DNA from 2 places in the Cupriavidus sp. H39 genome. Region 1 is predicted to be linked to the other one. Evidence: riboswitches for the same ligand, from Rfam matches in the RefSeq annotation. Region 1 holds a riboswitch; the other holds the start of a gene.
The links. A riboswitch is a leader RNA that binds a small molecule or an ion and turns the genes downstream of it on or off. The one in region 1 is predicted to bind glycine.
Positions count from the first base shown of each region.

Region 2: another riboswitch for glycine. It lies ahead of gcvT (glycine cleavage system aminomethyltransferase GcvT); the one in region 1 lies ahead of ACOCMH_RS01250 (D-amino acid dehydrogenase).

Region 1 covers NZ_CP189846.1:160,184-176,212, forward strand. The annotation lists gene ACOCMH_RS01215 (Bug family tripartite tricarboxylate transporter substrate binding protein) at 66-1,049, shown strand; gene ACOCMH_RS01220 (MBL fold metallo-hydrolase) at 1,077-2,114, opposite strand; gene ACOCMH_RS01225 (porin) at 2,144-3,235, opposite strand; gene ACOCMH_RS01230 (DUF3597 domain-containing protein) at 3,562-4,029, shown strand; gene ACOCMH_RS01235 (TlpA family protein disulfide reductase) at 4,060-4,569, opposite strand; gene ACOCMH_RS01240 (sialidase family protein) at 4,566-5,819, opposite strand; gene ACOCMH_RS01245 (TonB-dependent receptor) at 5,824-8,058, opposite strand; glycine riboswitch at 8,310-8,408, shown strand; glycine riboswitch at 8,409-8,528, shown strand; gene ACOCMH_RS01250 (D-amino acid dehydrogenase) at 8,544-9,854, shown strand; gene ACOCMH_RS01255 (class I SAM-dependent methyltransferase) at 10,085-10,933, shown strand; gene ACOCMH_RS01260 (tripartite tricarboxylate transporter substrate binding protein) at 11,211-12,239, opposite strand; gene ACOCMH_RS01265 (CoA transferase) at 12,286-14,757, opposite strand; gene ACOCMH_RS01270 (carboxyl transferase domain-containing protein) at 14,801-16,029, opposite strand, start outside.
Region 2 covers NZ_CP189848.1:103,489-119,517, reverse strand. The annotation lists gene ACOCMH_RS16070 (cation:proton antiporter) at 1-851, shown strand, start outside; gene ACOCMH_RS16065 (YbdK family carboxylate-amine ligase) at 851-1,966, shown strand; gene ACOCMH_RS16060 (alpha/beta hydrolase) at 1,975-2,820, opposite strand; gene ACOCMH_RS16055 (OsmC family protein) at 2,841-3,314, opposite strand; gene ACOCMH_RS16050 (MBL fold metallo-hydrolase) at 3,360-4,097, opposite strand; gene ACOCMH_RS16045 (L-serine ammonia-lyase) at 4,153-5,529, opposite strand; gene gcvP (aminomethyl-transferring glycine dehydrogenase) at 5,619-8,549, opposite strand; gene gcvH (glycine cleavage system protein GcvH) at 8,648-9,028, opposite strand; gene gcvT (glycine cleavage system aminomethyltransferase GcvT) at 9,138-10,277, opposite strand; glycine riboswitch at 10,373-10,497, opposite strand; glycine riboswitch at 10,519-10,605, opposite strand; gene ACOCMH_RS16025 (glycine zipper 2TM domain-containing protein) at 10,681-10,908, opposite strand; gene ACOCMH_RS16020 (UvrD-helicase domain-containing protein) at 11,195-13,300, shown strand; gene ACOCMH_RS16015 (ABC transporter substrate-binding protein) at 13,323-14,450, opposite strand; gene hemN (oxygen-independent coproporphyrinogen III oxidase) at 14,661-16,029, shown strand, end outside.

The DNA.
Region 1 (16,029 bases):
CCCGCGCTACCCACTATCGCCCGTGGCTCGCCATGGCCCGGCTACCGCAATTCCAGGAGACAAGCATGACCAATCCCTTTCGCCGCCAACTGCTCAAGGCCGGCGCCGCGCTCGGCGCGTACGCGCTGGCGCCCACCCTCGCCCGCGCCCAGGCCTGGCCCGCCAAGCCGATCCGGCTGGTGGTGCCGTTCGCGCCGGGCGGCAGTTCGGAGATCGTTGCGCGCTCGACCGCGGCGGAGCTGACCAAGCTGCTGGGCGTGTCGGTGTTCGTCGAGAACAAGCCCGGCGCCGCCGGCAATATCGCGATGGGCGAAGTTGCGCGCGCCGATGACAACCACACGCTGATCCTCGGCCATATCGGCACGCTCGCGGTCAATCCCTTCATCTTCCCGAAGCTGCCGTACGACCCCGTCAAGGACTTCCGCGCGATCTCGCTGCTGTCCAAGGTGCCGAGCCTGTACGTGGTCCATCCCGACGTGCCGGCGAAGAACCTGAAGGAATTCGTCGCGCTCGCCAAAGGCAAGCCCGGCAAGCTCAACTATGGTTCAGCGGGCAACGGCAGTGCCGGCCACCTCGCCTTTGAATACCTGAAGGCCGCCACCGGCACCTTCATCACCCACGTGCCGTACCGCGGCAGCGGCCCGCAGATCACCGACCTGCTGTCCGGCCGCCTGGACGCCGCCGCGGTCGGCGCGCCCGCGATCCTGCAATTCATCAAGGCCGGCAAGGTGCGCTGCATCGCCACCGGCACGACCCAGCGCATTGCGCAGTTGCCTGACGTCCCCACGGTGGCGGAGCAAGGCTATCCCGGCTTCGAGATGACGCAGTGGTACGGCCTGCTGGCGCCGGCCTCGCTGCCACAGGCGGCCGCCGACAAGCTGGCGGACGCCACCATGAAGGCAGTGAAGAGCCAGAGCTCGGTCGAACGCCTGAGCGCGGACGCGGCCATCGTGGTGGGCGGCACGCCGGCGGAATTCTCGCGCTTCATCGCGCAGGAGCAGCAGCGCTGGAAGCCGATCATTGCGCGCGCCGGGATCAAGCCGGACTGATCGTATCGGCCAGCGCCGCCCCGTGGCTCAGGGCTTTTCCTGCCACACCGCGATGCCGCCCGCGGTGCCGGCACGGCCATCCAGGCCGATTTCCACGCGGGTCAGGTCTTCGCCGACCAGCAGTTCACCGGCGTAGGTCTTGCGCACCCGCTCGACGATCTGCCCCACGGTGGCATCGCCGTTCAGGCCGATGTGGCTGAACACCGCCAGCTTGGGCGCAGCGGCCTGGAACACCCGCGCGGCATCCTCGGGCGAAGACAGATGGTCGTAGATGGCGCGGTACGCGGGGGTGGACGCCAGCAGCGCATCCGGGATCAGCGTGACGCAATGCACCAGCACGTCCGCATTGCGGGCCTGCGCCACCACGGCGGGACTGAAGCGGGTATCGCCCGACAACACCACCGAACGACCACGATAGTCGATGCGATAGCCATACGACGGGCGGATGTTGTCGCCGTGGTCGTTCTCGAACGCGGTCACGCGCACGCCGTCCTTTTCATAGACGACGCCGGGCGCCACGTCGTGGGCATCGATGGTGATGCCGGTGAGCGCGCTGCCCTCGTCCTTGTGCCGGATCGCGATATCGGCGGCAAAGGCCTGGCGCAGGCCATCCGCCAGCGCGCGCGTGCCCGCCGGCCCATACAGCGCCATGGGCCGGTCGCGACGGCCATAGGGCGGCCGCAGCCAGCCGGTCAGCCACAGGTCGGGCAGGCCCACCAGGTGGTCGGAATGGAAGTGCGTGAGGAAATGCGCATCGACGCTGCCCAGCGGAATCCGCAGCTGCCACAGGCGCACCGATACGTTGCGGCCGAAATCGAACACCAGCTTCTGGCCACCGGCCTCCACCAGCGTGCTGTAGCCGGCGCGGGTTGGCGACGGCACCGGCGTGCCGGTGCCAAGCAGCGTCACGCGGAAATGGTCGGCGCGATCGGCATCGCCTGCGCGGCCCGGCACCGCCGAGGGTGTGACAGCCACCGGCGCCGTGGCGGGCGCGGCGGCCGAGAGCGCTGAAGCGCAGACCAGGACGATGCCGGTCAGCATCGACAGCGAGCGGGATGGTTTCATCGTTCTACCTCTTGAATGGCCGCAACGGCTCAGAAGATCTGCTTGATACCAAGCATGACACCGGCCTGGTTGCCGCCGGGCGCGGGATTGCCGCCGGGGCTGCCTCCGCTGACCGACAGTGCCGACTGGCCGCGATTGTCGATATAACCCGCGGTGGCATAGACCGAGGTGCGCTTCGAGAACGCATAGGTGCCGCGGATCGCGCCCAGCCAGGCCCGGTTCGCGCTGTGCCGGTAACGCAGGTAATAGAGTTCGCCGGCAAGGTTGAATGCGGGCGTGAGGTCATGCGAGGCCCCCGCGAACCACAGATCGCTGCGCGGCGCGGCGCTCGCCTGGTTGTTGCGCGACAGCAGGCCGAGGCCCAGCTTGGTCCGCTGCAGCAGCATGTAGCCGCCCAGCGAGAAGCGATCGTCCGTCAGGCTGCTGCGGGTCAGGCCGCCAAACGCGCCCGGTCCGCCGCGCAGCGAATCGTAGGCCGCGCTCACCCCCCACCAGCCGGTCTCGTACATCAGCATGGCGGACCATTCGCGGCAGGCCCTGGCGTCCGCCGGGTTCTCGCCCGCGCAGTTGGTGCCGGCCGGTCCGGGGCCGGCATTGACGGCATCGCGGCCCAGGCTGTACGTCGCGCCGACGGTGACCCCGCCGAACTTGCCCTTGTACGACACCGCGTTGTCGGCACGCGTGTTGGGGATATAGCTGTCGATCGAGCCGACGCCATAGACGTTGGAGGTCAGGATGTCGGTATCCAGCCTGGCCCAGAACAGCATGGTGTACTGGCGGCCGAACCCGACCTGCCCCCAGGGGCCGCTCAGCCCGACGAAGGCCTGGCGCCCGAACAGGCGCGCGCCCTGGTTCGAAACGCCCGAGTCAGGCGCAAACCCCGATTCCAGCACGAACACGCTCTTCAACCCGTTGCCCAGGTCCTCGCTGCCGCGCAAGCCCCAGCGTGACGGCACGGTCGCCGCCAGCGACGGCTGGCGCACCAGGGTATCGGCCGCCGCGCCGACGTGGTTCAGGTATTCCACGCCGGTATCGATGACGCCGTAGAGGGTCACGGACTGCGCTGCCGCCACCAGCGGCAGCGCTGCGGCGAGTGCGGGAGCGAATATGCGGAATTTCACGATGTCTCTCCTTGCCGGCCACACCAGCCCTCGCATTGGCCCTGTGGGTCGCGTGTTCATATTTGAACATCTGTTTCTTTATTGAACCAATAGGCGCGAATGATAGCGCTACGGGCAATGCCGGCAGAGTGGGGAAACTACCAATCCGGAAACAGGGCAAGGCATGCGGCACGCAGCCAATACCGGCGGCTGAAGCGTGGAAGCCCGTGCCGATACACGCACCATTTACAAACGGCGTGTGCTAACCGCGCGGCAGCAACGCGCAGCAACGGTGGCCCGGAACCTGCAAGGGCTTGCTGCCACGATCCACCTTTCAGGAGCCCGCCATGAGCATCTTCAAGGACATCCTCAACAAGCTGCTGGGCAAGCACAAGCCCGCTGCCACCACCACCGCGGGCACACCCGCCGCCGGGTCGCCGACTTCGGCCGGCGCGCCGGCCGGCACCGCGCCAACCTCCGGCACCGGCACGGCGCCCGCCGGCGGCAACGTCCAGGGCACGACGGGTGCGCCCGCCGGAGCGCAAGCCGCGCCGCTGTCAGGCGTCGATGTCGAGGCCATCATGGACCGGTTGGTGCAAGAGAGCGGGCAGACGCTGAACTGGCGCACGTCCATTGTCGATGCGATGAAGGCGCTTGGCATCGACAGCAGCCTGGAACACCGCAAGGAACTCGCGCGCGAGCTGCACTACAGCGGCGACATGAACGATTCCGCCGCGATGAACGTCTGGCTGCACAAGCGCCTGATGCAGGAACTGGCCGCCAACGGCGGCAAGCTGCCCAAGGAACTGTCCTGAAATGCGGCGCCGGGCTGGCGACGCGGCGGTTCAGCCCGCGATGCCGGCCCAGCGCAGATGCCGGTCCCAGTCGTTGTCGCTGATCACGCCGGACACGCCCTGTCGCTGGCCATCGGCACGATAGAAGTAGGTGCGCGGCATCTCGCCCATCCAGTCGGGGTCGACCGCATAGCGCAGCCGCTCCTGCGGCTCATGCCCGAACACCCACGCATTGCGCGTAAGGCTGACGCGCTGGAGCACCTGCCGCACTTGCGGCAGGGCGTCGGCGCTGTCCGTCGACAGCGTGACGACGCGCAGCGCCGGATGGCGTGCACGCAGCTTGCCGAGGGCGTCGAAGTTGCGCTTGCAATAGACGCAATCCAGCGACCACACCACCAGCACGAAGGGCTTGCCGCCCTGGCTGGCGGCGAGGCGCGCGGCATTGGCCGAATCGAACACCGCGACACGGTCGGCGGCCGGACCGGCGGCATGGGCCGTGCCGGACAGCAGCGCCAATGTTGCAACGGCGGCGGCGAGCAGTTGGCGGCGCGATCGCATCATGCGCCCTCCTGCCCGAGCGCGAATACACGGAAGCCCTCGGCCTCCGTGCGCCATAGCACGTAGGCGCGGCCGGCGTGCTGCAGCAGGTGCGGCTGGTCGGAATCACGCTCGGTACCGGCCAGCTTGCGCGTCTGCCAGGTCTTGCCGCCGTCGTGCGACAGCATGGCGGCGAGCCGCGTTTGCTGGCCGTCGAACGATTTCCACACCACCGCGATGTCGTTGTCGTTCAGCGCGACGATATCGGCATGCTGCGCGCGCGCATCCTCCAGCGGACGTTGCGATTGCAGCTTGCCGTCGCGCCAGCGCCCCACCGACACCGTCGGCTTGTCTTCGCGCACGCTGAACCACACCATGTGCACGGTGCCGTCGGGCGCCACCGAAGCCCCAGAGCCGTGGTGCGGGCACGCGTCGATGCGCCAGTCGTCGAAGGTGGCGCGCTGCATCGGCGTGGCCTTGCCGTCGGCGCCCAGCAGCGCCAGCGCGTGGTCGCGCGCGTTGGGCGGGAACACATGGCGCCACACCGCCAGCATGCGGCCATCCGGCGTGGGCGACAACACGATGCGGCAGCATTCGCACGACTGGTCGGCGATCTTGTAGTCGCCCTGGAAACTCTTGCCATGATCGGACGACACGGCGTAGTAGATCGCGGCGCCGGCATACGGCTGCTTGCGCGCCTCGGCGGCGGCCACGTCGCGCTTGTCGATCCAGCTGACAAAGACGCGCCCGGCCGGATCCACCGCGATGGCGTCGAAGCGATGCGCGATCTGGTCGCGGTTGGCATGCACCGTCAGCGGTTCGGCAAAGGTGTTGCCGCCGTCGGTGGAGCGCGCAAAGCGGATAAAGCCCGTCCACGGCGTGGGCAGCGGCTGGGTCCAGGTGACGTAGATCTCGCCATCGCGCCCGGCGGCCACCTTGGGGCGGCTTTCATGATCGGCGGCGACCAGCTCCGGCGTGCCGTTGACATGCCGCGCCGGGCCGAAGCTGCGGCCGTAGTCCGTCGACGACCGCACGGCAACATGGGGACCGTCCTTGTAGGCAATCCACAGCTTGCCGTCGCGGTCGAAGGCGGCGCCGGTGCCCAGTTCGCTCGTCTTCACGGCCCTGGCCTGGCCCCCATGGCCGGCATGATTGCCGTGCGTCTGCGCGGTCGCGCTGGCGGCGGCCGCCACCGCGACGCAGGCGACCAGCCCGGCAAGGATGACGCGGACGGCGGGACGGGTGCCTGGCAGGGTGGAAGTCAGCGTGTTCACGGGCTCAGAAGGAAAGTTTTGCCTCGGCGTAGAACGTCCGGCCCGGGTACGGGTGGTAGACGTAATAGCGCTGGTCGGTGAGGTTGTCGATGCCAAGCCCGAGCCGCACATTGCGCGCGGGCTTGTAGGTCACCTTGACGTCGAAGGTCAGGAAGCTGCTGGTGCCGCCAAAGGTATCGGGATTGGTGTCCGAATTGTCGAGCGTATTGTACTGCCGGCCCGAATAGGTCATGGCCAGCGTGCCGGCCCACGCCGGCGCGAAACGATAGGTGCCCGCCAGGTTGGCGCGCCACTTCGGGATGCGGTAGAAATACTTGCCCACCGAGGCCGGGTTGTTGGCATTCTCCAGCGTCTTCGAATGGTTGTAGGCGCCGCTGGCCGACAGGTCGAAGCCGCTCACCAGCACGTCGCGCCCGTCATAGGCCAGCTCGATGCCGCGCGTGCGCACCCGCTCCACGTTCTGGAAGCTGGTGACGGTGGGGAATACCGTGGTGTTGGTCTGGCTGACCAGCGCATCGCGGATATCGTCCTCGTACAGCGAGACCCGGAAGTTCGAGGCATCGACCGTGCGCTCGAAGGTCAGGTCCTTCGAGAACGAGCGCTCGGGCCGCAGGGTGGGGTCATTGTTGATCAGCGCCGTGCCAGTGATGCGGCCCTGGAACAGCTCGCTGACGGTCGGGTAGCGATAGGCCTGGCCCAGCGACAACCGGCCCAGCCAGTCCTGCCCGAACGCCTTCTCCAGCGTCAGCTTGGGTGACCAGTTGGATTCGCTGCGCACGGGATAGCCGACCGCCACGCCCGGCTGGCTGCGGCTGCCGTCATAGGCGCGCCAGTGCTCGTAGCGCACGCCGGGAATCAGCTTCCAGTCCTCGGCAAAGTACCAGGCGTCCTGCGCAAAGAGCGCCTGGGTCTCGGTCTTGCCGGCGAAGGCGTTGTTGAACGCGGTGATGGTGGCCGCGCGCCAGTCAGAGGTGTCGTAGCTGGTGTTGCTCAGCCGGTAGTTGTCATAGTGGTAGCCGACCGTGACCCAATGCCCGCCCTGCAACCGCTGCGGGCGGTAGTCGGCCTTCAGGTCGAGCGTGCGCCAGCCGGTGCCATCGCCATAGGTCACCGTTCCCGGTCCGTTGCCGGCGGTGCCGGCGCTGCGGCTCACGTCCTTGCTGACATCGAACAGCGAGGCCACGCCCGAGAAGTTCCAGCCGGTCTGATTGCGCGTGCGCAGCGACAGCCCGTAGAGCCAGCGCGCGTCCTCGCCGTTGCCCGGCGCGAAGGCGTTGGCAGGAATCACATACTGGTAGCCGCCGATATTCACCGGCCCGCCCGAGACCACGTTGCCGTTGGCATCGCGCAGGTAGCTGCCGGTGGAATTGGAGCGGTCCTGCTGCCAGTAGGCGGCGGTGAACTGGGCCTGCAGCGTGCTGGTGATGTCGTAGCCGAGCTTGAGCTTGAGCTGGTCTTGCACCGTGTGCGTGATGCCTTCGCTGTTCACGCCCATCACCACGCGATCGCGGCCGCTCTGGTCCCGGTCGAAATAGGCGCCCGAGACCGGGATGTCCGCCGCGCCCGCTGGTCGCGTCGAGCGCGACGCGGTATAGAAGCTCAGCGGCTGGCTCTTGCTGTCCTGCCGGTCCACGCTGACCAGCCACGAGAACGCGCCGACGCGGTCGCCCACATAGGCGTTGGCATGCACGCCGTTGAAGTTGTCATGGGTGCCATAGAGGCCGAAACGCTGCGCAAACAGCTGCACGCCGGCATCGCCCTCGAACTTCTCCGGCGTGCGCGTGGTGATCAGCACCGTCGCGCCCAGCGAGTTGCCGGGATACAGCGCCGAATACGGGCCGTACAGCACGTCCATGCGCTCGATCTCGGCGGCATTGACCAGCGACCAGCGCGGCGGGAAGCTGAAATCCGAACCCAGCAGGTTGGACAGCAGCAGGCCGTCCGCATAGACCAGCCCGCGCGCCGACTGGCGCGAACTGGTGCTGCGCACCGAGATGATCGAATTCATATCGCCGATAAAGCGCTTGCGCACGGCGAGGTTGGGCGCGTATTTGAGCGCGTCTTCCGTATTGACCACGTTGAAGTCGGCCATGCGGGTGCTGCGGATGCCGTAGGCGGGCGCGGGCGTGTTGGGCGGGATCGCCGGTGTTTCGCCGGACTCCGATTTGGCCGAGACCACCACCTCCTGCAGCGGCTCGGGCGCATCCACGGCCTGGGCGACCGCAACGGGGGGCCCCATCAGCACCGCCGAAACCGCGAGCGCAATGCGATTTTTCTTCACTGGAAACCTTGTTGTCGTCTTTTTGGCTCGCTGTCCTGCGCAGCATCAGGCGCCTCCCGCGCCTCCCCGATAGCGAGCGCTGACATTTTATGGGGCGAGGCGATTGGCGCCGATGCGACATAGCGACGCGGGCCGCCGGCAATCTCAGCGTTAACCCGCATACCCAATGCACGGCCTTGTCACTACATTGCCCCGACTGGCATCCAGCCAGCGTGATGCAGGGAGAGACCGTCGCGGCGCCCGCCGCGCACGGCGCCGAAGGAGCAACCGCCCCGGAAACTCTCAGGCAAAAGGACCGGCATCACCCGTCAGTGCACTCTGAAGAATGCCGGACGCCATCGTCAGCCCGGCATACCGAAGGAGCAAGCGCGCCCCGCCCCCGCGGCCAGGCGTCGTGAATCTCTCAGGTCCAGAACAGAGGGGGCGTCCTTCACGCATGTTGCGTGCGGACTCCTACCCTCAGACGTTCCTGGATCCTGCAGATCATGAAAACGATCGCTGTCATCGGCGGTGGCATCACCGGTGTTACCACGGCCTACGCGCTGGCCCGGCGCGGATTCTCCGTCACGCTGTTCGAACGGCACCGCTATGCCGCCATGGAGACCTCGTTCGCCAACGGCGGGCAACTCTCCGCCTCCAATGCCGAGGTCTGGACCCACTGGTCCACCCTCGTCAAGGGCATCAAATGGATGCTGCGCAATGATGCGCCGCTGCTGGTCAATCCCCGGCCCAGCTGGCACAAGCTGTCATGGTTCGCCGAGTTCATCGCGTCGATTCCCCACTACCGCCGCAACACCATCGAAACCGCGCGCCTGGCCATCGCCGCGCGCGAGCACCTGTTTGCCTGGGCGGCGCAGGAAGGCATCGACTTCGACCTGAAGCGGGCCGGCATCCTCCATATCTATCGCGACCGGGCCGGCTTCGAGCATGCCGGCCGGGTCTCCGCGCTGCTGGCGCGAGGCGGCCTGGAGCGGCGCGCGGTGACGCCCGGGGAGATGCGGGCGATCGAGCCGACGCTGGCAGGCTCCTACTATGGCGGCTACTTCACCGAGAGCGATTCCACCGGCGACATCCACAAGTTCACCAGCGGCCTCGCCGCCGCCATTGCGCGCCTGGGCGTGCGCTGCCTGTACGGCCAGGACGTGCGCGCGGTGAAAACGGACGGACGGCATGCCACCGTCACCGTGCAGGACGACAACGACACCGCCAGTTCCACCTTCGACGGCGCCGTGATCTGCGCCGGCACCGCCAGCCGCGCGCTGGCCGCCGGGCTGGGCGACCGCGTCAATATCTATCCGGTCAAGGGCTATTCGATCACCGTCAACCTGACCGATGACGCCAGCCGCGCCGCGGCACCGGTGGTCAGCCTGCTAGACGACGAAACCAAGCTGGTAACCAGCCGCCTGGGCGACGACCGCTTCCGCGTTGCCGGCACCGCCGAGTTCAACGGCACCAACCGCGATATCCGCGCCGACCGCATCCGCCCGCTGGTGGACTGGGTGCAGCAGTGCTTCCCCGGCGTCAGCACGCGCAGCGTGGTGCCGTGGGCCGGGCTGCGGCCAATGATGCCCGACATGCTGCCGCGCGTGGGGCGCGGTCGCGCGGCCTGCATCTTCTACAACACCGGCCATGGACACCTGGGGTGGACCTTGTCGGCGGTGACGGCGGACATGGTGGCGGGCGTTGTGGACCAGGCACTGGGAACGGCGCCGGCGGTAGTGCCGGGCGCTGCCATGGCGGCGGGCGGGATCTGATGATGCGAAGGTAGAGGGTCAGGGCAAGACCGGAGCCGAACAAATGGCCACTCAGCCGTTGGATTCGTTCAGGAAGGCACTCACTCACCCGCGCAGTCTCCAATTGTGCGCAGAATGAAAGCCTTCTGCGTGGAGGCCAACCAACGGGCGCTGCACGACAGGACCCACACGATCGCTTGCGCAATACAATGCTCCTGTACAAACGGCGGTGGGTCCTGAGGAGCGTACAGATGACCGACAGCAGGGTGAAATCCAATCTTCGCAATACGTGGGAATCGGCAGCACCCGGCTGGGCGAAGTGGGAGCATGTGTTCGCCACCAATCTTTCGGGCGCCACGGACACGCTCATGGATATGGCCGGTATCCGGCCGGGTATGCGCGTTCTCGATCTCGCTTGCGGTGCCGGGAGCCAGAGCATCCAGGCAGCAATGCGAGTGGGTGCCGACGGCGAAGTGGTTGCCTGTGATTTATCGGGCACCATGCTGGAGCATGTCCGCCGAAATGCCGCGCGTGCCGGTCTTCAGAATATCGAAACACTGGAATGCGCCGCAGACGAATTGGACGAGACATTGGCGCCGTTCGACGCGGCGATGTGCCGCTTGGGATTGATGCTTTTTCCGTCACCTGGTGAGGCCTTGATAGCTGTCCAACGCGCACTCAAGCCTGGCGCGCGTTTCGCGGCGCTGGTCTTCACGACGCCGGCCAACAATCCCTTCATGGCTCAGCCGATGGCGATCCTTCTACGCCACGCAGGCAAGTCTCCTCCCGCGCCCGGACAACCTGGAATCTTCGCACTGGGAGGCGATGGCGTGATGGAACGCCTGATGAACGACAGCGGTCTTGGCGATGTGAAAACACAACACGTTCGAGCGCAACTCGCCTTGCCGAGCGCGTCCGATGCTCTGCAACTGATGCAGGAAGCCGCCGGGGCATACCGGGCTGTGATAGCCGACCTCGACGTCGCGGCGAGATTGAAGGCCTGGAACGATGTTTATGAATGCCTAAAGCAGTTTGACGCCGGTGATGGCTTCAAGACCGAGCTTGAACTCATCATCGGGTCGGGCGCCAGGCCAGGATAGTTTCAACAGGCCGATGCAGATCGGGAGAAAGTTTGAGTCCTGTCCGCGCTACCGAGTTTGCAGGGGTGAGCGAATGACGGCTCAACAACGATGGACGGCCGTTCCAGACACGAAGACTTGATTGACGGCGAAGGGTCGGTCGTTCTACGACGGTAAAACTCACCAGCCCGCGCCAGGCCAGTCGGCCGCATACTGGCCGCCCGGCGCTATCAATCAACCTCCGCCAAAGTGCACATTCCCCACAGACTTCGCAACGCTCGCCGCGCCGTCTGCCGCCTTAATCCAGCGTGATCGCTTCGCGCTGGATCACCGCCGTCCAATTGCCCTCCTCCTTTGCCACGCGCTTCGCGAAATTGGCCGGATCGATCATCACGACATCGCCTTGCTGGCCCAGCGCGGTCTTCGCCTTGCTGTCCTCGAGCAGCCCCTGCGCGACCGAATGAAGCTTCTGGACGATCTGCGGCGGCGTGCCGGCCGGTACCAGCATGCCGATCCAGAAGGTCACGTCGAAGGGCGAGATGCCAAGCTCCTCGAGCGTTGGCACCTCCGGCAACTGCGCCATGCGCTTCGGAGCGCTGACGGCGAGGGGCTTCAGCTTGCCCGCTTTGATCTGCGGCAGCGCGGTCCAGGTGTCGAAGGCGGTATCCAGCTCACCGCTGATCACGGCCAGTTGCGCCTGGGCCGCGGACTTGTAGGGAATGTGCGTGGTCTTGATTCTGGTCCGGTTGTTCAGCATGGCAAAACTGAGATGCGCAATATTGCCCGGCCCGGCGGATCCATAGCTGACCTTGCCAGGATGCTGCGTCGCGTAGCGCACGAGCTCGGGCACCGAGCCGACCGCGTTTTTCTGCGACCATTCAGGATTGGTGACGAGGATGAAGGGCGCCTCCAGGACCAGCGTGACCGGCGTGAAGTCCTTTGGCGAGTAGGTGCCCTTCTTGTAGATCTGCGGGTTGATGGTGATGCTGCTGGAGTTGGTGACCAGCAAGGTATAGCCGTCGGGCGCCGCCCTGGCGGCCTCGCCAACGCCGATCAGTCCGTTCGCGCCAGCCTTGTTTTCCACCACCACAGGCTGGCCGAGAGACTTGGTCAGGCGCTCCGAAAGCACCCGGGCCACGGTATCCGTGAACGATCCCGCCGGAAAGGGAACAATCATCCGGATCGGCTTGTTAGGCCAGCCGGTATTCTGGGCCGCGGCCGGCGCGGCCATCGTCGTGGCCAGGAGGCCAAGCGCGGCTGCCGCCATGCTGAGTTTGCCGGCCTTTGCGCCTGCCTGGCACCGCTGGATCCATGTCGATTTGTTCATGTCGTCTCCGTATCGTAATAGTCGTGTTTCTGAATACTTGCAGGGCTTATGGCATCTGCCTTGCCTGCTTTGGTTTCGCGACGGTGCCGGTGATGCCCTGTTGTTCCAGGCTTGCGATCTGGTCCGCGCTGAGCCCGAGCACGCCGCGCAGCACCGCTTCGGTGTGTTCGCCCAGCGTCGGCGCGAGATGGCGGATGGGCACGGGGTCCGGCCCGGTCCTGAACCATGCGGTGCTGGATGTGTAGGTGCCGACGTGGGCGCGCTCGACCTGGCGCCAGAACCCGCGCGCGCGCAGGTGGGGGTCCCGCAGCACCTGCGACATGGGCCGCACCACGCCGGCAGCGATCCCGGCCTGTTGCAGCTGCTGCATTGCCGCGTCGGCGTCGCGAACCACGCACCAGGACTTGATCGCCTGTTCGATCATGGCCTCCCCGGCGCGCCGTCCCGAGGCCTGCGCCAGCCGGGGATCCGCCGCGAGGTCCGCCCGGCCGATCGCCCGGCACAGCGCGGGCCAGTCCGCGTCGGTCACCGTCAGCACGATCCACGCATCGTCGCCGGCGCAACGGAAGCAGCCATGCGGGCAATGCATCGGATGGCGATTGCCCTGCCGCGGCGACACGCCGCCGGTGACGGATTGCTCCAGCATGAACGGTGCGGCCATCGGCAACATGGCCTCTACCTGCGACAGGTTGATGTGCCGACCCTGCGCCGTCGCTTGTTGGGCAAACAACGCAAGCAGAATCGCCGCGCCGCCGTTCAGGCCGCCGACCGGATCGCCATAGGCGTACGACGTCATGGCCGGCGGACCATCCGGGTGACCCGTGTATAGCGGCAGCCCGCTGGCCTGCTCGAGCGTGCCGCCGTACGCTCGGGTATTGCTCCACGCGTTGCCGAGCCCGAAGGCCGGCATCGACAGCATCACCAGCCGTTCGTTCCTGGCGCGCAGGGCTTCGTAGTCCAGCCCGAGCTTGGGCAGGACCTCGGCGGAATAATTCTCGATGACCGCGTCGGCACCTTCGACCAGCTGCAGCAGCAGCTGCTTGCCTTCGGGCCGTGTCAGGTCCAGCGTGATGCCCAGCTTGTTGCGGTTCATCAGGTTGAAGTTCGAGTTCTTCTCGTACAGCCTGTCCCGATAGAACGCCTCGGTGAAATTGGCGCCGCGCCACCAGTCGGGATAGCCGGTGCTCTCGACCTTGATGATCTCCGCGCCAAAGTCGGCCAGCGTCCGCGCCGCCAGCGGCCCGGCCCAGCCCATCGTCAGGTCGATCACGCGCATGCCCTGGAGCGGCAGGTGCTCGCCGGCCGTTCGCATCAGCGCCAGGCGCGGGCGATGGTCCAGTCCCGCGGTGCGGTAGTGCAGGTCATGCGCGCCCTTTGCCGGCGCCTTGCCGCCGGGCAGGGGCCCCGCCGCATCGAGGCGCAGCGGCACCACCGGGCCTTCGAACGTAGCGCCGCCCACGCCGACCGGCACGAAGGCACCGCGCTGCCGGTGCACTTCCTGGCCAAGCAGGGTCTCCATGGTCGGCACGATCACGGCCGGATGCTTCTGCCCGCCCAGGATCTCGAACCACTGGCGGGCCGTGCGCGTCAGGAACGCAGGCATCAGCAGCGCGTCGATCTCGTCCGCACGTTCCATCCGTTCCGGCCCGCTTGCGTAGCGTGGATCGCTGCCGAGGTCGGGACGACCGATGGCCTCGCACAGGCCCTTCCACTGCGGCAGGGTGTGCGTAAAGATGCCGATCCAACCTTCGGCTGTCTGGTAGATCCCGGCCGGATGCGTGCCGCAGAACCGGTTGACGCCAAGGCGCCGCAGCGGATGGCGCTGGTCCTGCACCATGCCCGCTTCCATCTCGACCACGCCGAAGACCGCTTCGTGGGCGCTCAGCACATAGCGGCGGCTGCCCTGGCCGCTTCCGATCAGCGCCGCGACGGCGGCCGAGAATGCGCTCAGCCCGACCACGATCGCCGACTGCACGTCGTGCGGCATGTGCGGCGGCCCATCCGCGGGGCCGCTGCCGTGCACGGCGCCGGCAAGCCCGCGACACACGGCTTCGGCGCCGGCGTAATGGCTGTACGGCCCGCTCTCGCCGAACCAGGTGAGTGCCACCTCGATCGGCTCGTGACGTGGCGTGTGATCGGCCGCCTGCCGCCAGACCGGCGTGCCGAGAATGCCCGGGCCTTCAGCCAGCGCACGGGCGTCCAGCACCACGTCGCACGTCAGCGCCAGCTGTGCCAGCCACGCGCCGTCCTCGGCGTTTCGGTCATCGGCGGTAACGCTGCGCTTGTTGGTGTTCAGCCACGCAAACAGCGCGCTTTCCGGTTGCGCGGCGCCTGGTGCGCTGACCAGCGGCGGCATGCGCCGCCACGCGTCGCCCGCCGGGCTCTCCACCTTGATGACTTCGGCGCCGAAGTCGGAAAACAGCTTGCCCGCATACGCCAGCGCGGGGCCGCTGCCGACCTCCAGCACGCGCAAGCCGCCCAGCGCCAGCTGCGCCGGGTCAAACCCATGCTTCGTCATGGAAACCTCTTGGCTCTGTGTAGGGATTCGCCGGGTACGGCGCTTACCACGCATCGATGAATCCGCGGCGCTCCCTGCGGCCGCGCAAGTCCGCCGAGGCGATGCCCTGTGCGATCCACTTCCGTGTCTGCGCGGGGTCGATCACCGCATCGATCTCGACGGCGGCCGCGGTGTTGATCGCGTGGCCGCGCTCGTAGGACTGGGCGACCAGCCTGTCGAACAGCGCCTTGCGCTCGGGGCCATCCGGCACGGCCTCGAGCTCCTTCTTGAAGCCCAGCCTGACCGCGCCCTCAAGACCCATCGGCCCGAATTCGCCGGTCGGCCACGACACGGTGAAGCTTGCCGAGCGGAAGCCCCCTCCCGCCATGGCCATCGCACCCAGGCCGTAGCCCTTGCGCAGCGTCACCGCCAGCAACGCGACACGCAGCTTGGCCGCCGTCAGGAACATGCGCGAGACGTGCCGCACCTGCGCCCGGGCCTCACATTCCGGACCCACCATGAACCCCGGGGTGTCGATCAGCGAGATGATCGGCAGGCCGTGCGCATCGCACAGCTGCATGAAGCGCGACGCCTTGTCCGCGGCGTCCGCATCGATGGCGCCGCCAAGGTGATACGGGTTATTGGCCATGATGCCGACGGGCTGGCCTTCCACACGCGCCAGCGCGGTGTGGATGCCCACGCCGAAGCCGGCGCGCAGCATCAGCACGCTGCCGACGTCGGCGATGCCCTCGATGGCCTTGCGGGTGTCGTACACGCGCAGCCGGTTCTCGGGCACGACCTGGCGCAGCGCCAGCGCTTGCGGCGCGCTCCAGTGCGCCACGCGGCCCTGGAACATGGACAGGTAGTGCTTCGCCGCCTGCACAGCCTCGGCCTCGTTGTCGACCAGGATATCGATCACGCCGTTGGCCACCTGCACCGCTGCGGGACCGACTTCTTCCGGGCGGAAGATGCCGAGGCCGCCGCCTTCGATCATGGCCGGTCCCGCCATGCCGATATTGGCTGACTTGTCGGCAATGATGACGTCGCAGCAGCCAAGGAAGGCCGCGTTGCCGGCGAAGCAGCGGCCCGAAACAATTCCTACCACCGGCACGTTGCCGCTCAGCTCGGCAAACGCGGCGAACGACGGCTGGTACAGCCCGGACACCGAAGGGAAATCGACGTCCCCGGGCCGGCCGCCACCGCCTTCACCGAACAGCACCAGGGGCAGCTCGTCGCGCAGCGCCACCTCGACGATGCGGTCGGTCTTGATGTGGTTACGCTTGCCCTGCGTGC
Region 2 (16,029 bases), on a different replicon from region 1:
CCGGCGTGGCGATCCTGGCCGGAGGGATCGCCGTCAGCACTTCGCCCACCATCGTGCTGCAGCTCAAGAACGAACTGCGCGCGGACGGGCAGGTCACCGAGCGGCTGATGGCCATGGCCGCGCTCAACAGCATCTATGCCGCCGCCATCGTGCAGGTCGCCACCGGCTGGCTGCATTCGGAATATGGCAACCTGGGTGCCGCGCTGCTGCATCCGCTGTACCTGCTGGTGGGCTCGTGCCTGCTGGCCTGGGTGGTGGGCAAGCTCGGCCATGCCATCTACGACCGCATGTCGGCCGACGACCACTACAGCTTCCTGGTGCTGGTGGGCCTGGTGCTGTTCACGCTGGCGCTGACCCGGGTACTAAAATTGTCGATGCCGCTGACGCTGATGCTGGCCGGGGTGGTGTTCAAGCACCAGGACAACCACCCGCACGTGTGGCCGCCGCATTTCGGCAGCGCCGGCAGCCTGCTGATCATCGTGATGGTGGTGTCGCTGGGCCTGCCGCTGACGGCGCAGGACTGGGCGGTGGGCGGCGTCTACGCCATTGCGCTGGTGGTGCTGCGCCACGTCGCCAAGCTGGCCGGCGTAGTCTCGCTGGGATCGTTCTCGGGCCTGAGCCTGCGCCAGTGCATGGCGCTGGGGCTGGCGCTGGCGCCGATGTCGGGCCTGGCCTACCTGCTGATGCACGATGTGGCGCGCCTCTACCCGGGCACCGGTCAGCCGCTGGCCGCCATCATCCTGTGCGCGCTGGCCATCGAACAACTTTTCGGCCCTGTGATCGCGGCCTGGGCGCTGCGCTATGCAGGCGAAGTCCGCGTCGATATCCGGGCCAATGGAGGAGGGCGCTGATGTCGCTCGAACCGTTCAAGCAATCCGAGGCGCTGACCTTCGGCGTCGAACTGGAGCTGCAGCTGGTCAACCGGCATGACTATGACCTGGCGCCGTTCGCCCCCGACCTGCTGCGCGCCCTCAAGGGCGCCGAGCATGCCGGCGACATCAAGCCCGAGATCAGCCCGTCGATGATCGAGATCAGCACCGGCATCTGCCACAGCTACCAGCAGGCGCTGCAGGAGTTGACAGTGATGCGCGACCTGATGGTGGCGGCGTCGCACTCGCTGAACCTGGGCATCGCCGGCGGCGGCACGCATCCGTTCCAGCAATGGGCCGATCGCACCATCTCCGATTCGCCGCGCTACCAGTACATCTCCGAGCTGTACGGCTACCTGGCCAAGCAGTTCACCGTGTTCGGCCAGCATGTGCATATCGGCTGCCCCAGCGCCGACGAATCGCTGTTCCTGCTGCATGCGATCGGCCGCTATGTGCCGCACTTCGTCGCGCTGGCAGCGTCCTCACCCTATGTGCAGGGCGTCGATACCGGCTTTGCCTCGGCGCGGCTGAATTCGGTCGCGGCCTTCCCGATGAGCGGGCGCGCGCCGTTCCTGCTGACGTGGGACACCTTCACCGCGTACTTCGAGAAGATGCGCAATACCGGCGTGATCGAAAGCATGAAGGACTTCTACTGGGATATCCGGCCCAAGCCGGAGTTCGGCACCATCGAGGTCCGCGTGATGGACACGCCGCTGACGGTGCAGCGCGCCTGCGATATCGCCGCGTATATCCAGATGCTGGCGCGCTACCTGCTGCTGTCGCGGCCGTTCATGCCGCAGGAAGACGACTACCTGGTGTACACCTTCAACCGCTTCCAGGCCTGCCGCTTCGGGCTCGAGGGCGAGTACGTGCACCCGAACGAGCTGACCCGCATGCCGATCGCGGACCATATCCTGTCGATCTGCGACGCGCTGGTGCCGCATGCCGAGGCGCTCGGCTCGCTGGAGGCGCTGGCCAATATCCGCGCGCTGGCCGGGCGCCGCGATGGCGATGCCCGCTGGCTGCGCCAGGTCGACGCTGAGGCGCGCAGCCAGCGCGAGACCGTGCGCAAGGCGTGCGACCGCTGGGCCGCCTGAGCCAGTAGTCAGTCTGGCCGCGGCAGCAGGAAGGCCAGCGCGTCGCGCCACCAGCCGGCGTCGACATGCCCGGTCCAGTCGTTGTGGCCGGCGCCGGGGATCACCGCCAGCCGCCGCGGTTCGCCCAGCGACGCATGCAGCGCCTCGCCGAAGCGTGCCGGCACGATGGTGTCGCGTTCGGCCACGGCCACCATCACCGGGCGGCCGAAGCCTGCCAGGTTGGCCACGCTGTCGTAGCGGTCGCGCAGCAACCAGCCGGCCGGCAGCCAGGGATAGTGGTGCGCGGCCAGATGTGCCAGCGTGTCCCAGGGTGTGATCAGCAGGACACCGGCTACGTTGTCGCGCTGGCGCGCCGCGGCGGCCGCCGCCACGCCCGCCCCCAGCGATTCGCCGATCAGCAGCAGCGGGCCGTCGAACTGGCGTCGCGCCAGCGCGATCGATTGCTCCGCATCGGCGACGAAGCTGCGCTCGCCCAGCGTGCCCGCGCGCGGCCCGTACGCCGGATACTCGGCCAGGATCACGCGGATGCCAAGCGGCGCCAGGGCCCTGGCGTAGTAGTGGCGATGCCCCGCATGCCCGGCGTTGCCGTGAAACACCATCGCGGTGGCCCGCACTGGCCCGGGCGGCTCGGCCACCAGGCCGCGGAAATCATCCGGACCCGGCCAGGCGCGCAAACCGGCCGAGACCATGTCGTCGACCGGGGCGCGTTCGGGGAAATAGAGAAAGTGGTCCTGCAGCATGGCCATCACGGCAATCCCCAGCAAAGCCGCGGCCAGCCAGCCCGGCCAACGCGTCCACGCCGTCCGTGGCCGCGCCGTCGATGGCGTTGCGGCAGCCAGCGCGCCGGCAGGCATGGCCGTGTGCCCGAGCGCGGCTAGGCGCCGGCGTACACCGGTTCGCAGCGCACCTCGGTCCGGACCGAGTTGGCGATAAAGCAGGCCTCGTGCGCGGCGTGGTGCAGGGCGTCGAGCTGTTCGCGCGCGGGCTCGCGCTCGCCGCCAAACGTGACCTGCGGGCGCAGCGTCACCACCGTCATCGCCATGCGCCCGTCGGCGTTCTTTTCCATCACACCGGTGGCGGCGTCCAGGTAGCGGTCGACGACGAAGCGCTGCTTTGCCGCCAGCGACAGGAACCACAGCATGTGGCAGCTGGACAGCGACGCGATGAACATTTCTTCGGGATCGACCGCGCTGGCATCGGACATCGGCAGCGGCACCACGTGGGGCGACGACGAGCCCGGGACTTCGGCGCCGCCGTCGAAGCGCAGCACATGCCGGCGGCTGTAGCGGTTGCCGGCGAAATCCTGTCCGTCGCGTTGCCACAGGACTTCAGCGGTATAGGTGGACATGCAGGGACTCCTGAGATGGGGAAAGGCCCGAGGCCGGAAAAGACTTCAGGCGCCGTGCGGCACGCTTTCGCCGTCGCGCAGGCCCAGACGCTGGTTGGCCGGCACGGCGACATCGATCAGTTTCGGGCGCGGCAGGTTCAGGTTGCGCATCATCTCGACGAACTGCTCGCGCGTGCGGCCGGCGACGCGGCTGTTGTGCGCGCGTTCATGGCCGATGCTGGAGACGGTGCGGCCCTTGTAGTCGTGCGCCGGATAGACCAGCGTATCGTCGGGCAGCGCGAACAGCTTGCGGGTCAGGCTGTCGTAAAGCGTGCCGGCGTCGCCGGACTGGAAATCGGTGCGGCCGCAGCCATCGATCAGCAGCGCATCGCCGGTGAAGACGCGGCGCACGATGCCATCGGCGGTGGCTTCTTCCCACAGGTAGCTCATGCTGCCGGCGGTGTGCCCCGGGGTATGGATGGCGCGCAGCACCTGCTTGCCGAAGGCAACCGTGTCGCCGTCGATCAGCTGCTTCTGCGCCGGCTTGATGTCGCAGCCCGATGGCGCCGCGGTATGCGCGCCGGTCTGCAAGGCCAGGTGGCCGGCCGAGGTGATGTGGTCGGCATGGGCGTGGGTTTCGATCACCCATGCCAGGCGCGCTCCGGTCTGTTGCAGCAGCGCCAGGTCGCGCTCGAGCTGATGGTCGACCGGATCGATCAGCAGCGCATCCCCGGTAGCGGCGTCGATCAGCAGGTAGGTGAAGGTGGACGAGGTCTCGTCGAACAACTGGTGGAAGGTCTGCATGGCCGTGCTCTTGTTGTTTGCCCCGGGAACGCCGCCATGATACGCCGCACCTTGCCTAGCATTCCACGATATTTACCGCCAGCCCGCCGCGTGCCGTTTCCTTGTACTTGGTCTTCATGTCGGCGCCGGTCTCGCGCATGGTCTTGATCACCGAATCGAGCGAGACGTAATGCGTACCGTCGCCGCGCAGCGCCATGCGCGCCGCGTTGACCGCCTTGACCGAGGCCATCGCGTTGCGCTCGATGCACGGGATCTGCACCAGCCCGCCGACCGGATCGCAGGTCAGGCCCAGGTTGTGCTCCATGCCGATCTCGGCGGCGTTTTCCACTTGTTCCGGGCTGCCGCCCGTGACTGCGGCGAGTGCGCCGGCAGCCATCGAGCAGGCCACGCCGACTTCGCCCTGGCAGCCGACCTCGGCGCCGGAGATCGACGCGTTGAGCTTGTACAGCAGCCCGATCGCGCCGGCGGTCAGCAGGAAGTCGACCACCCCCTCGCGGTTTGCGCCGGGCACGAAGCGGTCATAGTAGTGCAGCACCGCCGGGATGATGCCGGCCGCGCCATTGGTCGGCGCCGTCACCACGCGCCCGCCGGCGGCGTTCTCTTCATTGACGGCGATCGCGTACAGGTTGACCCAGTCCATCACCGAGAGCGGATCCGACAGCGTGCGCTCGGCACGCTCGGTCAGGCTGCGGTAGAGCTCGGGCGCGCGCCGCTTCACCTTGAACGGCCCCGGCAGTTCGCCGTCGGTGCGGCAGCCGCGCGCGACGCATGCCTGCATCACGTCCCAGATATGCAGCAGGCCGCTGACGACCGCTTCCTCGCTGCGCCAGGTCAGCTCGTTTTCCAGCATCAGCCGGGCGATGCTCTTGCCGCTGGCGCGGGTCATCTCCAGCAGTTCCTTGCCGCTGCGGAACGGGTGCGGCAACTGCTGCGCGGCATTGAGCACCTGCGTATTGGGCGCGCCGGCGGTGACCACGAAGCCGCCGCCGACCGACAGGTAGCGCGCCTCGCGCAGCGTGGCGCCGCCGCCATCGAAGGCGTGGAACTTCATGCCGTTGGGATGCTCGGCCATGGCCTCGCGCCGGTAGAAGGCGATGTGCTCCTTCTCGATGAAGGGGACCACGTGGCGGCCCAGCAAAGACAGCTCGCGCGTCTTGCGCAAGGCCGCCAGGCGCGTGTCGATGGCATCCGGATCGATGGTGTCGGGCGCCTCGCCCATCAGGCCCAGGATCACACCCTTGTCGGTGCCGTGGCCCTTGCCGGTGGCGCCGAGCGAGCCGTACAGCTCCACCCGCACGCTGCCAACTTGCGGCAGCAGCCCGTCGCGCTCCAGCCCTTGCGCGAACATCAGGGCCGCGCGCATCGGCCCCACGGTGTGCGAGCTCGACGGGCCGATGCCCACCTTGAACAGATCGAAAACGCTGACTGCCACGGACGGCTCCAGGTTAACGCCGGCAAACCGGCGGGCGCCGCCTTGCGCGGCGCCCTGAGTACAGCTTAGCTTCTGGCCGGGGTGCCGGCTCAGTCCACCACGTAGTCGCTGACCGGCACGCAGGCGCAGAACAGATTGCGGTCGCCATACACGTTGTCGGCACGGCCGACCGGCGGCCAGTACTTCTGCGTGCGCAGCGACGCCACCGGGTAGGCGGCTTCCTCGCGCGTGTACTGGTGGGTCCACTCGTTGGTGGTCACCACCGCTGCGGTGTGGGGCGCGTGCTTGAGCGGGTTGTCGTCGCGGTCGAAGGTGCCGTCGGCGACGCGGCCGATCTCCTGGCGAATCGCGATCATGGCGTCGATGAAGCGGTCCAGCTCGTGCAGCGCTTCGGACTCTGTCGGCTCGATCATCAGTGTGCCCGGCACCGGGAAGCTCATGGTGGGCGCGTGGAAGCCGTAGTCCATCAGGCGCTTGGCCACGTCTTCATTGCTGATGCCGGTTTCCTTCTGCAGCGGACGCAGGTCCAGGATGCACTCGTGCGCGACCAGGTCATGCTGGCCGGTGTACAGCACCGGGTAGTACGGCGCCAGGCGCTTGGCGACGTAGTTGGCCGCGAGGATCGCGTTCTCGGTGGCGGCGGTCAGGCCGGCCGAGCCCATCATCGCGATATACATCCACGAGATCGGCAGGATGCTGGCCGAGCCGAACGGCGCCGCCGACACGCCGCCGATGCCGCGCTCGTCGCGGCGGTAGCCGACGCTGTCCTGGTTGGGCAGGAAGTCCGCCAGGTGCGCCCCGACCGCGACCGGGCCCACGCCCGGGCCGCCGCCGCCGTGCGGGATGCAGAAGGTCTTGTGCAGGTTCAGGTGCGACACGTCGCCGCCGAACTGCCCCGGCGCGGCGGTGCCGACCATCGCGTTCATGTTGGCGCCGTCGACGTACACCTGGCCGCCGTGCTGATGCACGATCTCGCAGATCTGCTGCACGCCCGGCTCGAACACGCCGTGCGTGGACGGGTAGGTGATCATGATCGCCGCCAGGTTCTGGCTGTGCTGCCCGGCCTTCTTCGCCAGGTCGTCCAGGTCGACGTTGCCGTTCTCGTCGCAGGCCACCACCACCACCTTCATGCCGGCCATCTGCGCCGACGCCGGGTTGGTGCCGTGCGCCGACGACGGGATCAGGCAGATGTCGCGATGGCTTTCGCCGCGGCTGGCGTGATACGCATGGATGATCAGCAGCCCCGCGTACTCGCCCTGCGAGCCGGCGTTGGGCTGCAGGCTGACCGCGGCATAGCCGGTGGCGGCGCACAGCATGGCCTCGAGCTGGTCGATCATCTCGCGGTAGCCCACGGTCTGGTCCAGCGGCGCGAACGGGTGGATCTGGCTGAACTCGGGCCAGGTCACCGGGATCATCTCGCTGGTGGCGTTCAGCTTCATCGTGCACGAGCCCAGCGGGATCATGGTGCGGTCCAGCGCCAGGTCCTTGTCGGCCAGCATGCGCAGGTAGCGCAGCATTTCATGCTCGGCGTGGTGCGTGTTGAAGACCGGGTGCGTCAGGTAGGCACTGGTGCGCGCCAGCGCGGGCGGGAAGGCATCGTCCGCGGCGGCCTCGAGCTTGTCGAAGTCCACCTCGGCCGGCAGCGGCTTGCCTTGCGTAAAGATCTCCCACAATGCGATCACGTCGGCGCGGGTGGCGGTCTCGTCCAGCGAGATGCCGACGCGCGTGGCGCCGGCATGGCGCAGGTTGATGCCGCGCGCGGTGGCGGCGGCATGGATCGCATCGGTGTTGAAGCCGGTTTCCAGCGTCAGCGTGTCGAAGAAGCTGGCGTTGGTGCGCGCGAAGCCGAGCGCTTCCAGGCCCGCGGCCAGGGTCGCGGTCAGGCGATGCACGCGTTGCGCGATGCGCTTCAGGCCCTGCGGGCCATGGTAGACGGCGTACATCGACGCCATCACCGCCAGCAGCACCTGCGCGGTACAGATGTTGGAGGTCGCTTTCTCGCGGCGGATATGCTGCTCGCGCGTCTGCAGTGCCAGGCGGTAGGCCTTGTTGCCTTGCGCATCGATGGTCACGCCCACCAGCCGGCCCGGCATCGAGCGCTTGAACGCGTCCTTCACCGCCATGTAGCCGGCGTGCGGGCCGCCAAAGCCCAGCGGCACGCCGAAGCGCTGCGAATTGCCCACGGCCACGTCGGCACCCCATTCGCCGGGGGCGGCAATCAGGGTCAGCGCCAGCAGGTCGGCGGCGGCCACCACCAGGCCGCCGGCGGCGTGCACGGCCTCGGCAATGGCGCGGTAGTCGTTGATGTCACCGTTCACGCCCGGGTATTGCAGCAGCACGCCAAAGGCGCCCGCGGCGGCGGCATCGGCGGCGGGCCCGACCTTGACTTCGATGCCCAGCGGCAGCGCGCGCGTGCGCACCACTTCCAGCGTCTGCGGCAGCACGTCGTCGGCGACGAAGAAGGTGTTCGAGTCGTGCTTGTTCACGCGCTGCAGCAGCGTCATGGCCTCGGCCGCTGCGGTGCCTTCGTCCAGCATCGACGCATTGGCGATGTCCAGGCCGGTCAGGTCGGTGACCATCTGCTGGAAGTTCAGCATCGCCTCCAGGCGACCCTGCGAGATCTCGGGCTGGTAGGGCGTGTAGGCGGTGTACCAGGCCGGGTTCTCGAAGATATTGCGCAGGATGACGCCGGGCGTGATGGTGTTGAAGTAGCCCTGGCCAATAAAGCTCTTCAGTACCTTGTTCTTGCCGGCGAGGGTGCGCAGCTTTGCCAGCGCCGCCTCTTCGCTCAGCGGCTCGGTGAACTCGCCCATCGGCATGCCGTCGCGGCGGCGGATGGCGGCGGGGATCACGGCGTCGATCAGCGCGGCGCGGCTGTCATAGCCGAGCGCCTTCAGCATGTGCTGCTGCTCGGGGGTATCGGGGCCGATATGGCGGGCGGCGAAGGCGTCGCGCGCCTCCAGTTCGGCCAGCGTGGGCCGGGTTGCTTGGGCGGCGTTCATGGGCAGCGGGGCGTTCATGGGCAAGAACCTCGTGGTGGGCGCAGCGGCAGGTGGTCAGCCGTGCCGCGGCGCCGCGAATGCGGTGTGCCGATCCCTGGCGCGGGACCGGCGGGCGATCAGGCGCCGACGCTGGCCTTGTAGGCGTCGGCAGACATCAGGCCGTTGACGTCGTCGCCATTGGCCGGCTTGAGCTTGAACAGCCACGCGTCGAAGGCGTTGGCGTTGACGCTTTCCGGCGCGGCCGTGGCGGCCTCGTTGACGGCGATCACTTCACCGGCCACCGGGGCGTAGATGTCGGACGCCGCCTTCACCGATTCCACCACGGCCAGCGCGTCGCCGGCACCGACCGACTTGCCCACTTCAGGCAGTTCCAGGAAGACGATGTCGCCCAGCGCATCCTGGGCGTGGTCGGTGATGCCGATGGTGAGCGTGCCGTCAGCTTCGACGCGCACCCACTCATGCGACTCGGTGTACTTGAGGTCAGCGGGGAAATTCATGAAGGTTCTCCGGATTCAGATCTGTTTCTTGTTGGGTGATGCCTGCCCGGCGCGAATTGCATGACGCGCCGGCAGGCGAGGGCGACCGTTGGGTGAGCGGGGCTTTCCCTTAGCTCACGAGTGCCTTGCCATGACGCACAAACGGCAGTTTAACCACAGTCGCGTTGAGTTTGCGGTCGCGGATCTCCACCTGCACGGTGTCGCCCACGTTCACGCCCAGCGGCAGGCGCGCGAACGCAATCGATTGCGACAGCGAGGGGCTGAAGGTGCCGCTGGTGATTTCACCGTCACCGGCGGGGGTAATGACTTTCTGGTGGGCGCGCAGCACGCCGCCCGCTTTTCCTTCCGTCGGACGCAGGATCAGGCCGAGGAACTGTTGCTGCTGGCCGTTGGCGGCCAGCGCCGCCTTGCCGGTGAAGTCACGCTCGCTCTGCAGGTCGACGGTCCACGCCAGGCCCGCGTCCAGCGGCGAGACGTTGATATCCATGTCCTGGCCATACAGGTTCATGCCCGCTTCCAGGCGCAGCGTGTCGCGCGCGCCCAGGCCGGCCGGGCGCACGCCCGCGGCATTCAGTTTTTCCCACAGGCCGGCGACGCTGGCTGCCGGCAGCACCAGCTCGAAGCCGTCTTCGCCGGTGTAGCCGGTGCGCGCCACCATCACTTCGCCCAGGGCGGGGTCCTGCACCACCACGGCGTTGAAAGGCTTGAGCGCATCGGAAGGCTGGGTCGAGGGGAAGGTGCTCCACACCCTGGCGCGGGCGTTGGGCCCTTGCACCGCGACGATCGCCAGCGGCTGCACGCCTTCCGGCGCGACGTCTTCACGGCGCGGGGTGATGGTCACGCCGCTGCCCGTGGCGTCGTTGCGGGCGCGGATCCAGTCGATGTCGCCCACCGCGGTGCCGGCGTTGACCACCAGGCGGAAACGGTCCTCGGCGAAGAAATAAACGATCAGGTCGTCGATGACGCCGCCGTTCTCGTCGAGCATGCACGAATAGAGCGCCTTGCCGGGGGTCTGCAGCTTGTCGACGTTGTTGGCCAGCAGGCCGCGCAGGAAGCTGCGGGTATTGGGGCCGGCGAGATCGACCACGCACATGTGCGAGACGTCGAACATGCCGGCATCGGTGCGCACGGCGTTGTGCTCTTCGATCTGGGAGCCGTAGTTGACCGGCATGTCCCAGCCGCCGAAGTCGACCATGCGGGCGCCGAGGGCGCGGTGGATAGCGTTGAGGGGCGTGGCCTGGAGCGTCATGGGATCCTCGGGGGCAGTCTCGGTTGGCGAAAACAAAAAAGGGTCATCCGCCGCAACGATCACCTGGCCGTGATGCCAGGCAATCCGCTGCAGCGGATGACCCCTCTGTCCTCGATACCTGAGAGATTACGAGGCGGACCGGGTCGATCCCATCCTCGCGCGCCCCTTCGGTGGGCACGCTCGCCACGAATGGCGGGTGCCGCTCTCCAGAGTGCGGCATGCATCGTGTGCATGTTGCATGCCGATCCGACCGGTCCGTGGTGCCTGAGAGTTTTCGGGTGATACCCCTTCGGCGGCGCAGTTCTGCGCGCTCTCCCGGTCGGATGCGCGCAATGTACGGGAGGCCCCGGCCTTTGTCAAACCACCGCCGGAGCCTGCCGTACCCGGTGCTGCGTGGCCGGATTTACTTCTTCTTGTCGTCGGTGACCACGTTGCCGATGACGCCGCCCACCGCGGCGCCTCCCAGCGTACCCAGCGCGCTGCCGTCCGTAAGGACGGCGCCGCCGACGGCGCCGGCACCCGCGCCAATGGCGGTATTACGCTGCTTCGGGGTCATGTCCGCGCAACCGGCAAAGGCCGCGACCGTCATGCCGATCAGGGTCACCTTGGTCAAAGCTTGCAGGGATTTCATGGTTTGGCTCCGATGTGATGATTTATGCATGCCCAAGTCCTCCGACAGGCCGAGGGACACACTTGTTAGAGCGTCGTATTGCGCAATCGGCTCCGGGCTTTACGAAGTGTTACGCCGGTGACACAAACAGCCCTGCGCACGCGGATTACGCTGACTGACCTGCCACCGCGTGCGTGTTAACATCGGCAGCTTTGCCGCCGGTCCTGTTGACGGGATGCGGCGCGCCCCGCCTGCCTCGCCGCCCTTTCCGATCGAATCCCTTGCCGCCCCCAAAGCGCCTTCCCGCATGACCCATGGCCTGAACCCCGCCCAATCCGAAGCCGTCCGCTACCTGGACGGGCCTTGCCTGGTGCTGGCCGGCGCGGGCTCCGGCAAGACCCGGGTGATCACGCAGAAGATCGCGCATCTGATCGAGGACAAGGGCTTCGAGCCGCGCCATATCGCCGCCGTCACGTTTACCAACAAGGCGGCCAAGGAAATGCAGGAGCGCATCGCCAAGCTGATGGAGGGCAAGACCACGCGCGAGGGCAAGCGCATCCCGCTCAGGCAGCTGACGGTCTGTACCTTCCATTCGCTGGGCGTGCAGATCCTGCGCATGGAAGCCGAGCACGTCGGCCTGAAGCCGCAGTTTTCGATCATGGATTCGGACGACTGCTTCGGCCTGATCCAGGAACAGCTGGGCACCACCGACAAGAAGCTGATCCGCGGCGTGCAAAGCACGATCTCGCTGTGGAAGAACGGCATGGTCGACCCCGAGGCCGCGATCGCGCAGGCCGCGGTCTCCGGTAATGCCGACGAACACCAGGCCGCGCTGGTCTACCGCAACTACGTCGCCACGCTGAACGCGTACCAGGCCGTGGATTTCGACGACCTGATCCGCCTGCCCGCGGAGCTGTTCGCGCGCAATGAAGCGGTCCGGCTCAAGTGGCAGAACCGCCTGCGCTACTTCCTGGTCGACGAATACCAGGACACCAACGCCTGCCAGTACCAGCTGCTCAAGCTGCTCGCGGGCGGCTCGCACCTGCGCGCGCCGGCGTTCACCGCGGTGGGCGACGACGACCAGGCCATCTACGGCTGGCGCGGCGCCACGCTGGACAACCTGCGCGGGCTGCAGACCGACTTCCCGGACCTGAAGGTGATCAAGCTGGAGCAGAACTACCGCTCCACCGTGCGCATCCTGGAAGCGGCCAACGCCGTCATCGCTAACAATCCCAAGCTGTTCGACAAGAAGCTGTGGAGCGAGCACGGCATGGGCGACCCGATCGCCATCCACCCGATGAACGACGAGGAGCACGAGGCCGAGTCGGTAGTGTTCCGCCTGTCCGCGCACAAGTTCGAGCGCCGCGCGCAGTTCCGCGACTACGCCATCCTGTACCGCGGCAACCACCAGGCGCGGCTGTTCGAGCAGATCCTGCGGCGCGAGCGCATCCCCTACGTGCTGTCGGGCGGCCAGAGCTTCTTCGACAAGGCCGAGATCAAGGACATCTGCGCCTATCTGCGCCTGATCGCCAATCCCGACGACGATCCCGCCTTTATCCGCGCCATCACCACGCCGCGCCGCGGCGTCGGCAACACCACGCTGGAAGTGCTGGGCACGTTTGCCGGCCAGGCCAAGGTGTCGCTGTTCGAGGCGGCCATGATGGGCGGCATCGAGGGCAAGCTGCAGCCGCGCCAGCTCGAACCGCTGCGCGTGTTCTGCGAATCGATGGTGCGGCTGGCCGACCGTGCCGCGAAGGACCCGGCCACCGAGGTGCTCGACGACCTGATGGCAGGCATCCACTACGAGGCCTACCTGTACGACAGTTTTGACGAACGGCAGGCGCAGTCGCGCTGGACCAATACCCTGGAATTCCTCGACTGGCTCAAGCGCAAGGGCACCAAGCCCGAGGGGACGGAGGGCGAGGCAGCCACCGGCTTCGACACTGCCGACGGGTTCGGCAGCGAAGGCAAGAACCTGCTCGAACTGACGCAGACCGTGGCGCTGATGAGCATGCTCGAAGGCCGCGAGGAAGATCCCGACGCGGTGCGGCTGTCCACGCTGCATGCGTCCAAGGGGCTGGAGTATCCGCATGTGTTCCTGGTCGGCGTGGAAGAGGGCATCCTGCCCCACTGCCGCGAGGACGAGGACATGAGCGACGAAAAGATCGAGGAAGAACGGCGCCTGATGTACGTGGGCATTACGCGCGCGCAGCGCAGCCTGCATGTCAGCTGGTGCAAAAAGCGCAAGCGCGCGCGAGAAACCTATTCGTGCCAGCCGTCGCGCTTTATCGGCGAGATGAAGCTGGAAGAGGCACCCGCGCCGGTCGACGCGACTCCGGCGATGAGCCCCAAGGACCGCCTCGGCGCGCTCAAGGCGCTGCTCGGCAATGGCGGCAAGGCAGTCGCAGGCTGAGCCGTTCCGGCGCGGTCGAACGCTACTTCGCGCCTGACACGGCCAGCGTGACGTACTGCGAGCCGCGCTGCCCGCGCGTGAAGTCGAGGGTGAAGTCACCCACGTCGAAGCGCCCCTGCAGCGCCCGCCGCAGTTCGGCCGGGCCGCCCGCGCGCACCCCCTGCAGGGCCCGCGCCAGCCAGGCGGCGCCGATATAGCCGGCCAGCGTCGCCGGCGACGGCGGCTCGTCGAGGTACTGCTTCATGCGCGCCACGTGTTCCTTCACCACCCGCAACGTGGCCTGCTGCGGGCCCGGCGCCACCTGGGTCAGCACCAGGCCGCCGGCGTAGCCGCGGCCCAGGATCTCGCGCGCGGCATTGGCGCTGACCGAGGACAGGCCGACCAGGAACCCGTACCAACCCTGGGCCGCCAGCTCCCGGCCCAGTTCGGCATAGGCCAGGGTGTCGCCGGCGACGATCACCGCGCCCGGACGCGTCGCCGCAATGCGCCGGGCCGCGGCTGCGCCGGTGCCTTCCAGCAGCACCGCGCGGGTGCCGGCCTGCGCCTCCAGCCGGGCCAGCGACGAGACGGCAAAAACCGGTGCCACGGCCAGCGCGAGGCGCGTCAGTCCGTAGCCACGCAACTGCTGCGCGGCGGCGTCGAGTTCAGCCTGGTAGTCGGCCCGCGTGAACCAGACATTGTCGGCGGCCAGCGCCAGCCCCGACAGCGGCGCCACGATCTGCATGCCGCGCCGGGCCAGTTCGGCGGATGACGCCAGTGCGGGCAGCAAGCGGTCGCCGGGGCCGAACAGCAGCCCGGCATGCTCGGTATCGGCGAGCGACACCGCCTGCGCCAGCGCGCGGCGCAGATCCGGATCCGCATCGCGCACGACATGCAGGATGCGCACCGGGCCGCCGCCGGCGTTGACGGCATCGAACATGACCTTGGCGCCGGCCAGGTAGTCACGCGCCAGGTCGGATTGCGCGCCGTTGCGGTCGAGCAGATGCCCGACCACCACCGTGCGCGGCGCCTGCGCCAGGGCGGGAAGCGCAGGCAGGGCCAGCGCCATGCCGGTCGCGGCAAGCAGCCGGCGCCGGCCGGCGGGTGCCGGCAGTTGGCCGCGCAGCACTGGGTACGGCGCGGGCGTTGGGGATCGGCGGGAAAGTGACATGGCCAGGAAAGGGAGGGATTGCGCGGGCGCGGTGGCGCGCAGCGTACCCGTCACCCGTGACGCCAATGTGACGCACGCGCGCAGGTTGGCGGGGCGCGATACTAGCGGCCCCGGCTCCCGCTTGACGGCGGTCAAGCCCCTGGCGCCGGCACGGTCCTACGATGACGTGTCACACACCCATTCCCCCGCGCCCCCATGAACCCGTCTGCCATGACTCCCCCCGCGCTCGACCGCGGCGCCCTCTCCGACTTCCGCGCGCTGGCCGGGCGCATCGACGGCAACGGTCCGCGCTATACCTCCTACCCGACCGCGGACCGGTTCCACAACGGTCCCGACCTGTCGCTGTACCACGATGCGCTGGACGCCTGCCGCGCCGACGCGCCGGCGCCGTTGTCGCTGTACCTGCATATCCCGTTCTGCGAGAACATCTGCTACTACTGCGGCTGCAACAAGATCATCACCCGCGACCACGGCCGCAGCGCGCGCTACGTCACCTACCTGGGCCGCGAGATGGCGCTGGTGGCCGGGCGCCTGGGCACGCGCCGGCAGGTGCTCCAGTCGCACTGGGGCGGCGGCACGCCGACCTTCCTGAACCCGGAAGAAATGCGCCGGGTGATGGCCTTGCTGAACACGCACTTCACGCTGGCGGCCGAGGGCGAGCACTCGATCGAGATCGACCCGCGCCGCGTCGACCAGGACCGCATGGCGCTGCTGGCCGAACTGGGCTTCAACCGCGTCAGCCTGGGCGTGCAGGATTTCGACCCCGAGGTGCAGCAGGCCATCCACCGCATCCAGCCGTTCGAGGAGACCCGCGCCGTGGTCGATGCCGCGCGCGCGCTGGGCTTCCGCTCGGTCAGCCTGGACCTGATCTACGGCCTGCCGCACCAGACCGCGGCGCGCTTTGGCCGCACCATCGACCAGGTGCTGGCGCTGCGACCCCACCGGCTTTCGGTCTACAGCTACGCCCACCTGCCGCATGTGTTCAAGCCCCAGCGCCGTATCGACGAAACGGCGTTGCCGCCGGCCGGCGAGAAGCTCGACATCCTGGTCTCGACCATCGAGAGGCTGACCGCCGAGGGCTATGTCTATATCGGCATGGACCATTTCGCGCTGCCCGACGACGACCTCGCCGTGGCCCAGCGCGAGGGCCGGCTGCAGCGCAACTTCCAGGGCTATTCGACGCACGCCGGCTACGACCAGGTGGGGCTCGGCATCTCGGCGATCGGCGCGATCGCCGGACGCTACGTGCAGAACGCGCGCACGCTCGACGACTACTACGGCGCGCTCGACCAGGGCCGCCTGCCGCTGGCGCGCGGCCTGGCGATGACGGCCGACGACCACTTGCGGCGCGAGATCATCGGCGACCTGATGTGCCATGGCGTGCTCGACCTTGCCGGCATCGAGGCGCGGCACGGCATCGATTTCAACCTGACCTTCGCCGCGGAGCTGGCCGAGCTGGGCCGCCTGTCCGCGGACGGGCTGGTGCGCTGCGAGCCCGGCCGCATTACCGTGACGCCGCTGGGCCGGCTGCTGGTGCGCCGCGTGGCGATGGTGTTCGACCGCTACCTGCGCGACGACG